Regions from separate parts of the Liquorilactobacillus hordei DSM 19519 genome, predicted to be linked through region 2. Evidence: predicted binding sites of a transcription regulator. Region 2 holds the regulator's gene; each other region holds the start of a gene.
The links. Region 2 encodes HrcA, which represses chaperone genes, less so after heat shock. Its sites were predicted from a motif close to TTAGCACTCNNNNNNNNNGAGTGCTAA; they were not measured.

Region 1 (4,436 bases), 650 kb from region 2:
TTTATTACATCATTCCGCCCATACCTGGTGCTGGAGCTGGAGCAGCAGGTGCTTCAGGAGCTGGTACCTCAGCAACAACTGCTTCCGTTGTCAACAACAATGCAGATACACTTGCTGCATTTTGTAATGCAGAACGTGTTACCTTAGTTGGATCGACAATCCCAGCTTCTACCATATCAACCCATTCGTCTGTAGCAGCGTTGTAACCAATTCCTGTTTCTTGTGACTTTAACTTCTCAACAATTACTGAGCCTTCAAGTCCTGCATTAGCAGCAATCTGACGAACTGGTTCTTCCAAAGCACGTTTAACAATATTGATACCTGTTTGAACGTCACCAGTTTCTTCTAATTTAGCAACTTTACCAATTACATTAACTAATGCTGTACCACCACCAGAAACAAATCCTTCTTCAACAGCAGCTCTTGTAGCATTCAATGCATCTTCAATACGGTACTTGCGTTCCTTTAATTCTGTTTCAGTTGCAGCCCCTACTTTAATCACAGCTACGCCACCAGCCAACTTAGCTAGACGTTCTTGTAATTTTTCACGATCAAAGTCAGAAGTTGTTTCAGCAATTTGTTTCTTGATTGTGTTTACGCGTTCTGCAATTTCTGCTTTGTTACCAGCGCCTTCAACAACAGTAGTCTTTTCCTTCGTAACAGTAATCTTGCTTGCAGAACCAAGTTGATCAACTGTCGTATCCTTCAATTGCAACCCTAAATCTTCTGTAATAACTGTTGCACCAGTTAAAGTAGCAATATCTTGTAACATTTCTTTACGACGATCGCCAAATCCTGGAGCTTTGACAGCAACAACGTTGAATGTTCCACGAATCTTGTTCAAAACAAGTGTAGGTAATGCTTCACCATCAACATCATCAGCAATGATTAACAAAGGACGACCTTGTTCTACAATTGATTGTAAGAGATTAAGAACTTCTTGGATGTTTGAAATCTTCTTATCAGTAATCAAGACATATGGATTATCTAAATCTGCTTCCATCTTATCATTATCAGTTACCATATATTGTGAAAGATATCCACGATCAAATTGCATTCCTTCTACAACATCCAGTGAAGTATCAATTCCCTTTGATTCTTCAATTGTAATAACACCATCATTTCCAACCTTTTCCATGGCATCTGCAATTAACTTACCAATCTCTTCACTAGCTGAAGAAATTGCAGCAACTTGAGCAATATCGCTCTTTGATTCTACTTTGTGTGACATTTCATGCAATTCATCAACTGCAGCCTTTGTTGCTAATTCAATCCCACGACGAATTCCAACTGGGTTTGCACCGGCAGTTACATTTTTCATTCCTTCTGTAACAATTGCTTGTGTCAATACTGTAGCTGTTGTAGTCCCATCACCTGCAATATCATTTGTTTTTGAAGCAACTTCTGCAACAAGTTTTGCTCCCATATTTTCAAAATGATCTTCAAGTTCGATTGCCTTTGCAATAGTTACACCATCATTTGTAATTGTTGGTGAGCCATAAGATTGTTCTAAAACAACATTTCTTCCTTTTGGTCCAATTGTTGATTTAACTGTATCTGCTAACTTGTCAACACCTGCAAGCATTTTTGAACGAGCATCTTCTGAAAATTTAATTTCTTTTGCCATCAATAATTCACCTCATAGTCGATTTATATAATAATATTTTAGTCTACAATTGCAACAATATCTTTTTCATGAACAACCAAATACCCTTTTTCTTCGTATTTGACTTCTGTGCCAGCATATTTATCAAACAAAACCGTTTCACCGACTTTAACTGATAAAGCAACCTTTTCACCGTTATCTAAAACTCGGCCTGCACCAACAGCAACCACTTTTCCTGTTTGTGGCTTTTCTTGAGCATTGCTAGCAATTACTATGCCGCCAACAGTTTGTTCCTCATCTTTTTGAACTTCCAAAATAACACGATCTCCTAAAGGTTTAAGCACTGTATATCCCTCCAATATTGTTTTGTTTTTAGCACTCTACTGTTCTAAGTGCTAATCACAACTATTACTATAATCAATTCAACCTAAAAATGCAAGCTTTTTATCACTCTAACAATCAGAGTGCTAATTAATGTATGCTATACTGGGTTTATTATTAAAATGAATGGGGTCAGTCATGAATATTAGAAAAAATTCGCTAGTGTTACTCGTAACATATCTTGTTGTTATGTTATTTCCAAGTATTCTTTTTGCAATATTCCAAAATAATTCTTTATTATTCATCGCAACTACTATCTTGGGAATCGCAGGAATATTTTTTATGTTCTATCTTAATTATAAACTGCCATTTAAAAATAGACTTGAAGAAAAATCAAGCTCGATGACTTCAATACTATTGTTAGGAGTTGTTGGAACCTTCTTAGCTCTTATTATCCAGAAAGTTTCCATGTTTGCTGAAGTTTATTTGCTACATCAATCGGCGGTTTCTGAAAATACAAGTCAGATAATGACAATTGTCTCTCACTATCCTTATTATTTAATATACGTAACAATCGCCGCGCCAGTAATGGAAGAATTCATATTTCGGAAAGTCTTTTTTGGTAATATTGCAACCTTCATTAACCCTATAAGCGCTGTCCTTATTTCCAGTATTCTTTTCAGCATTGCCCATGCTGACGGACATTATTTAACCTATGCTTGTCTAGGAATAGTTTTAAGTTTCATATACTACAAGGCTCATGATATCAAAGCACCGATAATTACCCATATACTCATGAACCTTCTTATTGTTGCTTTGCAATTAAAATAAAAAAGCCTACCTCATGAAGTGAACCCCCGAGATTGGACAACAATCTCGGGGGTTTACTATGACTAAATTTAATTTAGAGTTACGGATTTCTATTGTGACAGAATATTTAACGGGTATTAGTTCCATTCAATTGGCCAGAAAATACCATATTGCCAACAATGAAACGATTCTCCTATGGGTTCATCGCTTTAATCGTTTTGGCATTGCAGGATTAAAACCGAAATCTATGAATTTGGAATACTCTAGTGAATTCAAGATAGAAGTATTAAACTGGAAACAACAGCACAAAGCTTCGCTTCCAGAAACAGCACTACATTTCAACCTCTCTTCACCAAGTACTATCTGGCAATGGCAAAGAAAGTTTGATTTAGAGGGGCTCAGTGGACTAAATAGAGTGAGAGGAAATCCAAAGACTATGTCTAAACATAAAAAAGTGACCAAACCCACAACGGCACAAATCCAAGCACGCCACGATAAAAATGAGTTAAAGCAACTCAAGCAAGAAAATAAGATGTTAAGAATCGAGAACGAATTTTTAAAAAAACTCGATGCCTTAGATCACGAAAAATCAGCTCACGAGAAACCGTGACCTTAATTGATGATCTGAGGCGGGTCTTCAAAACGTCGATTAGTTTTATCCTTAAAGCCGTTAAGGTACCACGTAGCACGTACTATTACACTAAGCACAGTCAGGGACGAGAATATGAGAATGACCAGGTTATCCAAGCCATTGATGAAATTCGGCAAACAGATGCCAAGTATACTCAAAAATACGGTTACCGTCGCATAACGTTAGTTATGCATGAACAGGGATTTAAAGTTAATCATAAACGCGTCCTCCGAATTATGAAGGAGCAAGGCTGGACATGTCAGGCCTTTAATAAGCAAACTCGCAAATATAACTCATACAAAGGAACTGTTGGTAGAATAGCCAAAAATAAGTTACACCGTCGATTCAAGACAGATCGACCATATCAAAAACTCGTCGCCGACGTTAGTGAATTTCGATACGGTCAGATGAGTCAAAGTGAGCGAATCTATTTAGAACCCATCATGGATTTATTTTCGGGTGAAATTTTGGCATTTAACATTAGTGCACACCCAACTCTTGAATTTGCGTTGAAACCACTAAAAGAAGCATTAGATGGATTACCTGAGCTTCCTTATAGAACAACGGTACACACAGATCAAGGATTTCAGTATCAACATAAACAGTGGCAAAAAACGCTTAAAACTCATCATACCTTTCAGAGTATGTCCCGTAAGGCTACCTGCTTAGATAACGCCGCCATGGAATCATTTTTTCATCTCATGAAAGCAGAGATGATGGATGAACACTTCGAAAATTCAGAGAGTCTCGCGCAAGCGATGACTGAATGGATTGAATTTTATAATAACCGTAGAATCAGGACCAAACTAAAAGGCAAGTCACCGGTACAATACCGAGAACTTGCCAATCAGTTAGCAGCTTAATTTAGTTGTCCAAACTTGTGGGTTCACTTCATCAGCAAAAACCTTGGCAAAGCTTTTTTTCATGTTAGTCTAGTAGATTTTCTTCCTCATCACCAAACTTATTTAAAAAATAAATTAGTGTTTGTAATTCATTTGTTAAATCAACATTTTGAACTCTTACGGTGTTAGGAACTGTAATTCTAAGTGGTGTAAAATTAAGAATTCC
Region 2 (4,436 bases):
TAATAAATGGTAAGCTGATTTGTGCACTTGTAATACCAGAAAGGTCCTTTTTAGCCTTTTCAGCTGCATCCTTTAGACGTTGCATAGCCATTTTATCTTTTGAAAGATCAATACCATTTTCCTTCTTAAACTCTGCAACTAACCATTCCATGATTTTGTTATCAAAATCATCTCCACCAAGGAATGTATCACCATTAGTTGAAAGTACTTCGAACACCCCGTCGCCAAGCTCAAGGATAGAAACATCGAATGTTCCACCACCAAGGTCAAACACTAGGATTTTTTCATCATGATCAGTCTTATCAAGACCATATGCCAAAGCGGCAGCCGTTGGTTCATTGACAATTCTTTCAACTTTTAAACCAGCAATTTTTCCAGCATCCTTTGTTGCTTGACGCTGACTGTCATTAAAGTATGCAGGAACAGTGATAACTGCTTGTGTAACATCCTCACCAAGATATGATTCTGCATAATCTTTGATATACTGTAAGATCATTGCAGAAATTTCTTGTGGTGTATATTCTTTATCTTGAATTTTTACTTTATAACCAGCTTCACCCATATGGCGCTTAATTGATGCGATTGTATCTGGATTTGTAATTGCTTGTCTTTTTGCAACTTCACCAACTTGTGTTTCACCATTTTTAAATGACACAACTGATGGAGTCGTACGATTTCCTTCAGGGTTAGCAATAATCTTAGCTTCTTTTCCTTCAAGAACAGCAACTGCTGAGTTAGTTGTTCCTAAATCAATACCAATAATCTTTGACATTAATTTCAACCTCTTTCAAAAAATTTTAATTTATTGTGCAACGACTACCATTGCAGGCCGCAATACGCGGTCTTTTAACATATAGCCATCCTGGAATACTTCAATTACTGTTTCATTTTTCTGGCCCTTTTCAGCTGGCACAGATTTAACAGCTTGATGAAGCGCTGGATCAAAAACCTGTCCAAGTGCTTCAATCTTTGTCACATTATTTGCCTTCAATGCTTTCTCCATATCGTTAAAAACAAGTTCAATACCTCTTTTTAATTGCTTGGAAGCATCATCAGTGACTTCAATTTGTAAGGCACGATTCAAATTGTCAATAACTGGGAGAACATCTTTAGCAAGGCTTTGACCATCGTAACGTAACAACTTCTCTTGTTCTTTCTTAAACCTTGTATGCATATTAGCCATTTCAGCTTCTGCTCTCAAGTATTTATCTTCGAAGTCATCACATTTTTTTTGAAGTTCTGCTACTTTTAGTTTCAACTCTTCTTGTTCAGAATCTTCATTATCAACAGCTGATTTCTCCGAAGTTGCTTTATTTTCACCGACTTGCGCAGCTGTCTCATCCTTAACAGACTCATCCACAGCTTTTTTTTCATCAGTCTTCAAAATTTCTTCTTCGCTTCCATTTTGCTCTGACAAACCGACACCCCTTTTCTAATCATCATAAAAACTGTAGTAATCTAATAATTTACGTGCCAACTCTTCTTGGAACGTCTGGACAAGCCCAATCATTTTTGAATAAGGCATATTTGTTGGGCCTAGTAGAGCTATTAGACCTTGTCCATGTTGTGCCACGTCGTAAGTAGTTGAAATCAAGCTATAATTACTCAATGAGCTATTAGTCAACTCATCACCAATCTTCACTTGAATAGTACCTGATGAATTACCAATTAGATTGCTGATATCTTCAGAGCGTTCAATTAAGGAATAGAGATCTTTAATTTGATTAACATCCGCTTCACCCACAAAATTTAGTAAATTCAACTTACCACTCACAAAGAATTGCTCACGTGCTGACCGTTCTAAGATATTCCCGAAAATATCAAGAAATCCTACAGGTCTTCGAACATAATGCAATAATAGAGGAATCGTCTCATGCAGTCTTTCAATCACCTGATCAAGGGGAAGGCCAACAATTCTGTCATTAATCACACGAATAACTGCCTCAATCTCATCGCCACCCAATCCTCTAGGAACATTAAAAAGTTGACTTTCAATGTTTCCATCACTGGTAACCAGCATCATCATTAATTGCTGATTGCCAACTGGAAGAACCTTAAAGCCTTGAAACTTAATGTTTTTTGTCTCGGGTTTAAAAGCAATCGCAGTATAGTTGGTCATATCAGAAAGTATTCTCGCAGACTCAGCAACAATTTCATCAATCTTGTAGAAATTGTTACCAAATGAAGAACGGATATCCTCCAGCTGTTCTTGATTAACAACATCAGGCTTAACGAGATTATCAATATAATAACGATAACCCTTCAAAGTGGGAACTCTGCCTGAAGAAGAATGTTCCTTGTTGATAAATCCCAAATGTTCCAGAGCAACCATCTCATTTCGGATAGTTGCCGAACTCACTTGCATTGGGAGCTGTTCACCCAAGGATTTCGAACCGACAGGTTTCCCAACAGTTGTGTACTCCTGAATTATTGCTTCAAGAATTAACAATTGTCTCTCAGTAAGCATTTCAATCACCTCAATTAGCACTTAATGTCCTAGAGTGCTAAGTCAATTATTAATATACAAGAACTACTCAAATAAGTCAAGAATTGACCACCAATTATCTTATCTTTTTAAAATAATTTCGTGTATTTTCCTCATCTTTTTCTAGTTGAGCTATTAATCCAGCTGGACCAGTATATTTGACTTGGCCTCTCAATTTATAGTACCAGTTAACTACTACATTTTCTCCATATACCATTTGCGAGAAATCAAGCAAATTAATCTCAAGCGTCACTTTTCTGCCTTCTCCAAAAGTCTCATTTCGTCCAATTGACGCCATTCCCAAAACGTTTTTGCCGATAATTTCAACCTTAACAACATATATTCCTTCTGCAGGCAACATTTCTTGTGTATTAACCGCAACGTTAATTGTTGGAAATCCAAGTTTGCGTCCTCTTTGTTCACCATGAACAACTTTGCCATTGTTTTGATAATGATAGCCCAAAAGTTCGTTTGCACACTTAATATCTCCACATAAAAGTGCCTTACGGATTCGTGTCGAACTAATTTTTTGCTCCTTATCATTCAAATGTTTTACTTTAATGATTTCAAATCGATTCTTTGCATACTTAGGAAGAATTTGCATATTTGCAATATTTTTTTTACCATATGTGTAGTCTGAACCAGCGACAATTGCCCGTGCATTCAATCCTACCATATATTTATCAACAAATTCTTGTGGTCCCATTTTAACCAGTAAGTCATTCAAAGAAACTACATACATAATATCAGCACCTAATGACTCAAACAATTTATTTTTTTGCCCTAAAGTCGTCAAATACTTGATGTCTTGCGGTTTTACCCCCTTGAATGGAATGGAAGGATGCATGTCTAATGTCATTACAGCCAGTTTGACATTATGCTTTTTTGCTTCGCTTTTTGCTCGCTGTATAACGGCCTGATGTCCACGATGTACACCATCGAAAAATCCTAGTGCCAAAACAACATCTCCTGTTGGCAGGATCGACTTATTAAAAGGTTCTGCTAAATTGATTACTTGCACTTTTTACTCTCCTCTAAGTTAAATCAATCATTTGTTCAGGTTGATATCTTTTTTCATCTTCATTATAGCGATAGATACATCGAGCTTCATCTCGGTACATCAAAACTATTTGTTTAACTATTTTTGTATCACTAATTTCACTCGGCAATAAAAAACCGCCATTTTTCACAATTTTCCATTGTTGCTCGTCTAACTCAACATGAAAGTACTTTTGTAAAGCATAATCGACTGGATAAAGACGACTTTCAAGACTGCCGTCTTCTGCAGCCTGAGCTAACTCACTGATTTTAATAGTTTGTCCAACTGTGAAACCTCCACTGAATAAACGAGATAAATCAGACATAACGGCCGGAACACCTAACTTTTTGCCTAAGTCAACAGCTAAGGTTCTGATGTACGTCCCTTTTCCACACCCAACCTCAAAGTAGATCTTTTGATAACCACTTTCTTGATTAAAAATTGTTGTCTTAGTTTGTTTGAAATATTCAATATGAATATTTCTTTTAGGGCGTTCTACCGGATCACCGGCTCGAGCATAATCATAGAGTCTGCGACCCTTGACCTTAATTGCAGAATACATTGGCGGAATTTGAACCAAGTCGCCAGTTAACTCTCTCATTTTATCATTAATTTCCTCACTAGTGAACGGTTTAAGCAATGCTCTTTTTTCAACAGTTTCACCATCCAAATCTTCAGTTGTTGTTGAAAATCCGAGTGTGATTTCACCAATATATACTTTACCTGAATCCATCAAATAATTAACGACTTTTGTTGCCTTACCCACACAAATGGGTAATACTCCATCAACATTCGGGTCAAGTGTGCCACTATGGCCAATTCGTCTCATTTTAAAAATCTTTCTACATTTGAAAACACAGTCCGTACTCGTCATCCCACGCTCTTTATATATTGGAATAATTCCGTTCATTT
Region 3 (4,436 bases), 610 kb from region 2:
ATTGATTTCAATGCACAGTATCAATCCGTAATTCACATAATTTTTCCAGAAGCAAAAGTTATCGCCGATAACTTTCATCTAGTTCAAATGGGACTCCAAGCACTGAACCAGACACGCGTACAGTTAATGCATCGATTCACTCAAAATTCACGAGAATATCGAGTTCTCAAACATCACTGGCGTTTATTTTTAAAAACTTATTCTGGCTTAAATCAACGTAAACCACAATGGTTTGCGCATTTAAAGAACTGGTTCACCCAAGAACAATTAGTCTGGCAAGGTCTTGAGTTAGATTCAACCTACCAACACACTTACTTCGTTGCGCATTCCCTAGTTGATGCCTTAAGAAAGCGTGATTATTTAAAGTTCATTAAAACACTAAATCGAGCTGACAAAGTCAGCCCACAGCTTGAAACTACAATAAAGACCTATCGCAAATATCTACCATTAATTAAAAACATGATGGCAAGCAACTATTCAAATGGCCCACTAGAAGGTGTTAATCGCAAAATCAAACAAATTAAACGCACGGCATACGGCTATAGAAACTGGTCACATTTTTACACCCGGATTAGAATTGAATTTACGATTCGAATAAAAAAAAGAAAACCAATTCGAAAATGAATTGATTTTCTTTTAAAAATTTCCCATCAACAGCGGTTGACAAAGAGCCCAAAATTCTTTGTCTAACTTTGAATTTTTTGACTTTATACTATTTAAGATTCTTTTTGTTTTCCATGATTCCATCAATTAAACCATAATCAACAGCTTGTTGAGCAGTCATGAAATTATCACGTTCAGTATCACGATTAATTGTCTTAATATCTTGACCAGAACCATCTGCCAAAATCTTGTTAATTAACTTACGTGTCTTCAAGATATGTTCAGCGGCAATATTAATATCAGTTGCCTGCCCTTGTGCACCACCAAGTGGTTGATGGATCATAATTTCTGAGTTAGGCAATGCAAAACGTTTGCCCTTTGTACCAGCAGTTGAAAGGACACTTGCCATAGAAGCAGCCATTCCCATAACGATAGTCTGAACGTCTGCTTTAACAAAGTTCATCGTATCATAAATCGCTAACCCGGCAGATACACTCCCACCTGGTGAATTGATATAAATATAAATATCTTTTTCTGAATCTTGCGCATCCAAGAATAGCAATTGTGCAATGATAGCGTTAGCCATATCATCATTAACTTCTCCAGAAAGCATAATAATACGATCTTTTAAAAGTCTGGAGTAAATATCATATGCACGTTCGCCTTGTGCTGATTGTTCAATAACAGTAGGTACTAAATTCATTGAACGACGACCCCCTCAAACTATAATTTAACATTCTAAGTGTAGCACTCAAATGTTTGTATTGCTAGTTTAACTTAATGGTCAATAAAGGTCAAATAAAAAAGACGGAGCCTAAATAATTATCGCTAATTTTTAAAATATCTTCAATATAATATGAATTATTGTCAAAAAATTGGAGCATACATAAAAAATGAAAAGTTGCTGTTTATTATGGATAATTCAGGAGTAGTTGAAAAATTTTGATTTATAGAAAGCAATTATTCAAAACAAAAAGAGGCTGTGCCAAAAAGTTGAATTTTGACCTAGCCTCGTTAATTATTCCGGATAAACATGTTCCATACGTCAAATTTTTCCAACCTATGTCACATTTTATTTTGTGTTTATTGAATTTATAATTGGTATTGCTATTACCTATATGAACAAGGAATTATTAGCAATTAATTGATACATGATAAATTAAATTAGTTCATAGAACCTAGACTAATTAAATTATGTACATGGTCAAATAGTTGTTTTGTAAGCGGTAAACACTTATAATCACTAGTAGATAAAATATGCGCCACGTGGGAGTCGAACCCACATTACAAGAACCGGAATCTTGCGTGCGATCCATTACACTAGCGGCGCAATTACTCATACTATTCTACAAGAAAGAATTCAAATTTACAAGTTGAAAAGATAGGTGAAACTTTATGCCCCACAAACAAAGTTATGGGTATGGACAAATTCAAAAACAAATTCAAAAATTTGCACTGACACAGCAGATGCAGCAGTCGATTCAAATACTGCGATATAGTACTGAAGATCTTGCGAAGTATTTAAAACAAAAACAGCTGGATAATCCTTTTATCTCTATTAAGGGGACAATGAGTTATACTGGTAAATCGACGGATATGTCAAATTTCAAAGTTGGTCAGTTTGATATGGTTACAGATAACAAGAGTCAATCGCTGTATGATTATCTGCTGTCACAGGTGCATTTAACGATGAGGAAAACAAATCTTAGGAGTTGGGTTATTTATTTAATTGGTCAACTTGATGAGAATGGTTACCTAAAAATTGATTTAAGGAAACTAATCAGAAAAACTGGCGTCGATTATATTACAATGATGGATGCCTTGACCTTATTGCAGCAACTCGATCCACCGGGTGTAGGGGCACGTTCCTTACAAGAATGTTTACTTTTGCAAATTCAAAATATTGAAGATGCCCCAATTGAGGCACAGTTAATTGTTGAAAACGAGTTTGTGAGTTTGGTTGAACAAAATTGGGAGAAAATTGCAGCTAATCTGGCTATAGATGGCAAACAGATTGAAAATGCGGTTGAATTTATTCAAAGATTGACACCGGCACCAGGAGCAGCTTTTGAACAAGAAAATATAGGATATGTTTACCCTGACTTAATAATAAAAAAAATTTCGGGAACAGCAGATTTTAGTATCAAAACGACCAAGAAGACAAAGCCACTAGTTGTCTTCAAAAAAGACTACTACGATAAGTTTTTAAGAGAAAATGAAGATGAAGTAAAAAAATTTTTGAAAGAAAAGCAAAGAGACTTTCAAGAACTTATCAGAGATATCGAATTGCGTGCAGAGACGATTGTGAGGGTGGCAGAAGTTATAATTGAGCGGCAACATGATTTTTTTGAGGATGGTAACGAGAAATTGAAGCCATTGCTATTAAGAGATGTTGCACAAAAATTGAATTTGCATGAATCTACTATTAGTCGAGCAGTTAATGGAAAATACTTACAGTGTGATTTTGGAGTGTATGAACTAAAATATTTCTTCAAGCGACCTGTGAACAGTATAGGACAAGATATTTCTGTTGATACAATCAAAGAACATATAAATGTAATTATAGCCGCTGAAAACCAGCAAAAACCTTTGTCAGACAGCAAAATAGCAACAAAATTGGAAAAAGTTGGAATAAGAATATCACGGCGGACCGTTGCAAAATATCGTGAAGAACTAAAAATAGGTAGCTCAACACAAAGAAAAAGAATTTAAATCTAAGGTTATCTTTTTTGAGAATCAAACAAAGGATTTTATTGTTCGCTACTTGGGACATATTTTTAGTTATTCGTGATTAAAATTCGGAATAACGCAATATTTAATTGAATTATTAAGGCATAAATGAGCTATTAACGACTATTATAAATAAGAACTTACTGACTTGCATTAGGCATGAAATATTGCTATAATGCAGTTGTTGATAAGGTATGAGAACAATTAAAGAGAAATTGTTGTTGTACTTTTGTTTTTTTACTTACTGGGTCGTTTAATGACACTATTGGACAATATTAGTCCCATTAGGAAGGTAACTATGATGCATCAGGAGTTTGAATGGATTGAAAAAATTGCTCCCGACATGGTTGAAACTATGGTGCAGCGGTTCCTGATCTTACGTTATATTTCTTGGATGGGACCGATTGGTAGGAGAGTTCTTTCGCAGGAGTTTGGGTTGACTGAACGAGTGCTTAGAACTGAGACTGATTTCTTGCGAGGACAAGCGCTGATTGCTTCGACTAGGTCTGGTATGATTATTACTGGAAAAGGTCAGGATGTTATTCAGGGCCTGAGAGAGTTGATGGATCAATTTGCAGACATACGGCATCAAGAAGTTGAACTTTCAAAAAGATTAGGTATTGAAAAATGCTTGATTGTAGCAGGTGATTCTGATAAGCAGCCAAGTGTTATAGAAGAGATGGGTAAACTAGTCGATGAATCCTTAGTTGATATCTTGCCAAGTGGAAGAAATGTGATTGCAGTTATGGGTGGAATTACTATGGCGGTGATTGCAAAGGCTCTCACGAAAAGAGTTGGAGAGAATCGTGATTTACTTTTTGTTCCTGCAAGAGGTGGCGTAGGCGAAGCAGTAGATATTCAAGCTAACACGGTTAGTTCGCAAATGGCAATACATACTGGCGGACAGCATCGTGCCTTGTATGTCCCTGAGCAGTTGAGTGAGGAAGCGTTTGAGCCTTTACTCAAAGAACCAGCAATTCAAAAAGTAATAGGGCTGATTCGCAATAGTGATGCTGTTATTCATAGTGTCGGTGATGCTATTCGAATGGCTGAGAGAAGAGATATGCCTACTTCTGTAATTGAGATGCTTAAAAAAAAGCATG

Region 1: groES (co-chaperone GroES) is a predicted target of HrcA. The motif match lies at 1,979-2,005, and genes of this name have one in related genera.
Region 3: clpP (ATP-dependent Clp endopeptidase proteolytic subunit ClpP) is a predicted target of HrcA. The motif match lies at 1,348-1,374, and genes of this name have one in related genera.

Annotation. Positions count from the first base shown of each region.
Region 1 is NZ_CP049303.1:919,368-923,803, reverse strand. It holds gene groL (chaperonin GroEL) at 5-1,627, opposite strand; gene groES (co-chaperone GroES) at 1,666-1,950, opposite strand; gene G6O70_RS05660 (CPBP family intramembrane glutamic endopeptidase) at 2,126-2,758, shown strand; gene G6O70_RS12195 (helix-turn-helix domain-containing protein) at 2,817-3,347, shown strand; gene G6O70_RS12190 (IS3 family transposase) at 3,290-4,231, shown strand; gene G6O70_RS05650 (redox-sensing transcriptional repressor Rex) at 4,296-4,436, opposite strand, start outside.
Region 2 is NZ_CP049303.1:1,565,197-1,569,632, forward strand. It holds gene dnaK (molecular chaperone DnaK) at 1-772, opposite strand, end outside; gene grpE (nucleotide exchange factor GrpE) at 803-1,417, opposite strand; gene hrcA (heat-inducible transcriptional repressor HrcA) at 1,433-2,467, opposite strand; gene ribF (riboflavin biosynthesis protein RibF) at 2,562-3,506, opposite strand; gene truB (tRNA pseudouridine(55) synthase TruB) at 3,520-4,434, opposite strand.
Region 3 is NZ_CP049303.1:958,624-963,059, forward strand. It holds gene G6O70_RS05820 (ISL3 family transposase) at 1-624, shown strand, start outside; gene clpP (ATP-dependent Clp endopeptidase proteolytic subunit ClpP) at 713-1,306, opposite strand; tRNA gene G6O70_RS05830 (tRNA-Arg) at 1,862-1,933, opposite strand; gene rpoN (RNA polymerase factor sigma-54) at 1,999-3,315, shown strand; gene G6O70_RS05840 (sugar-binding transcriptional regulator) at 3,635-4,436, shown strand, end outside.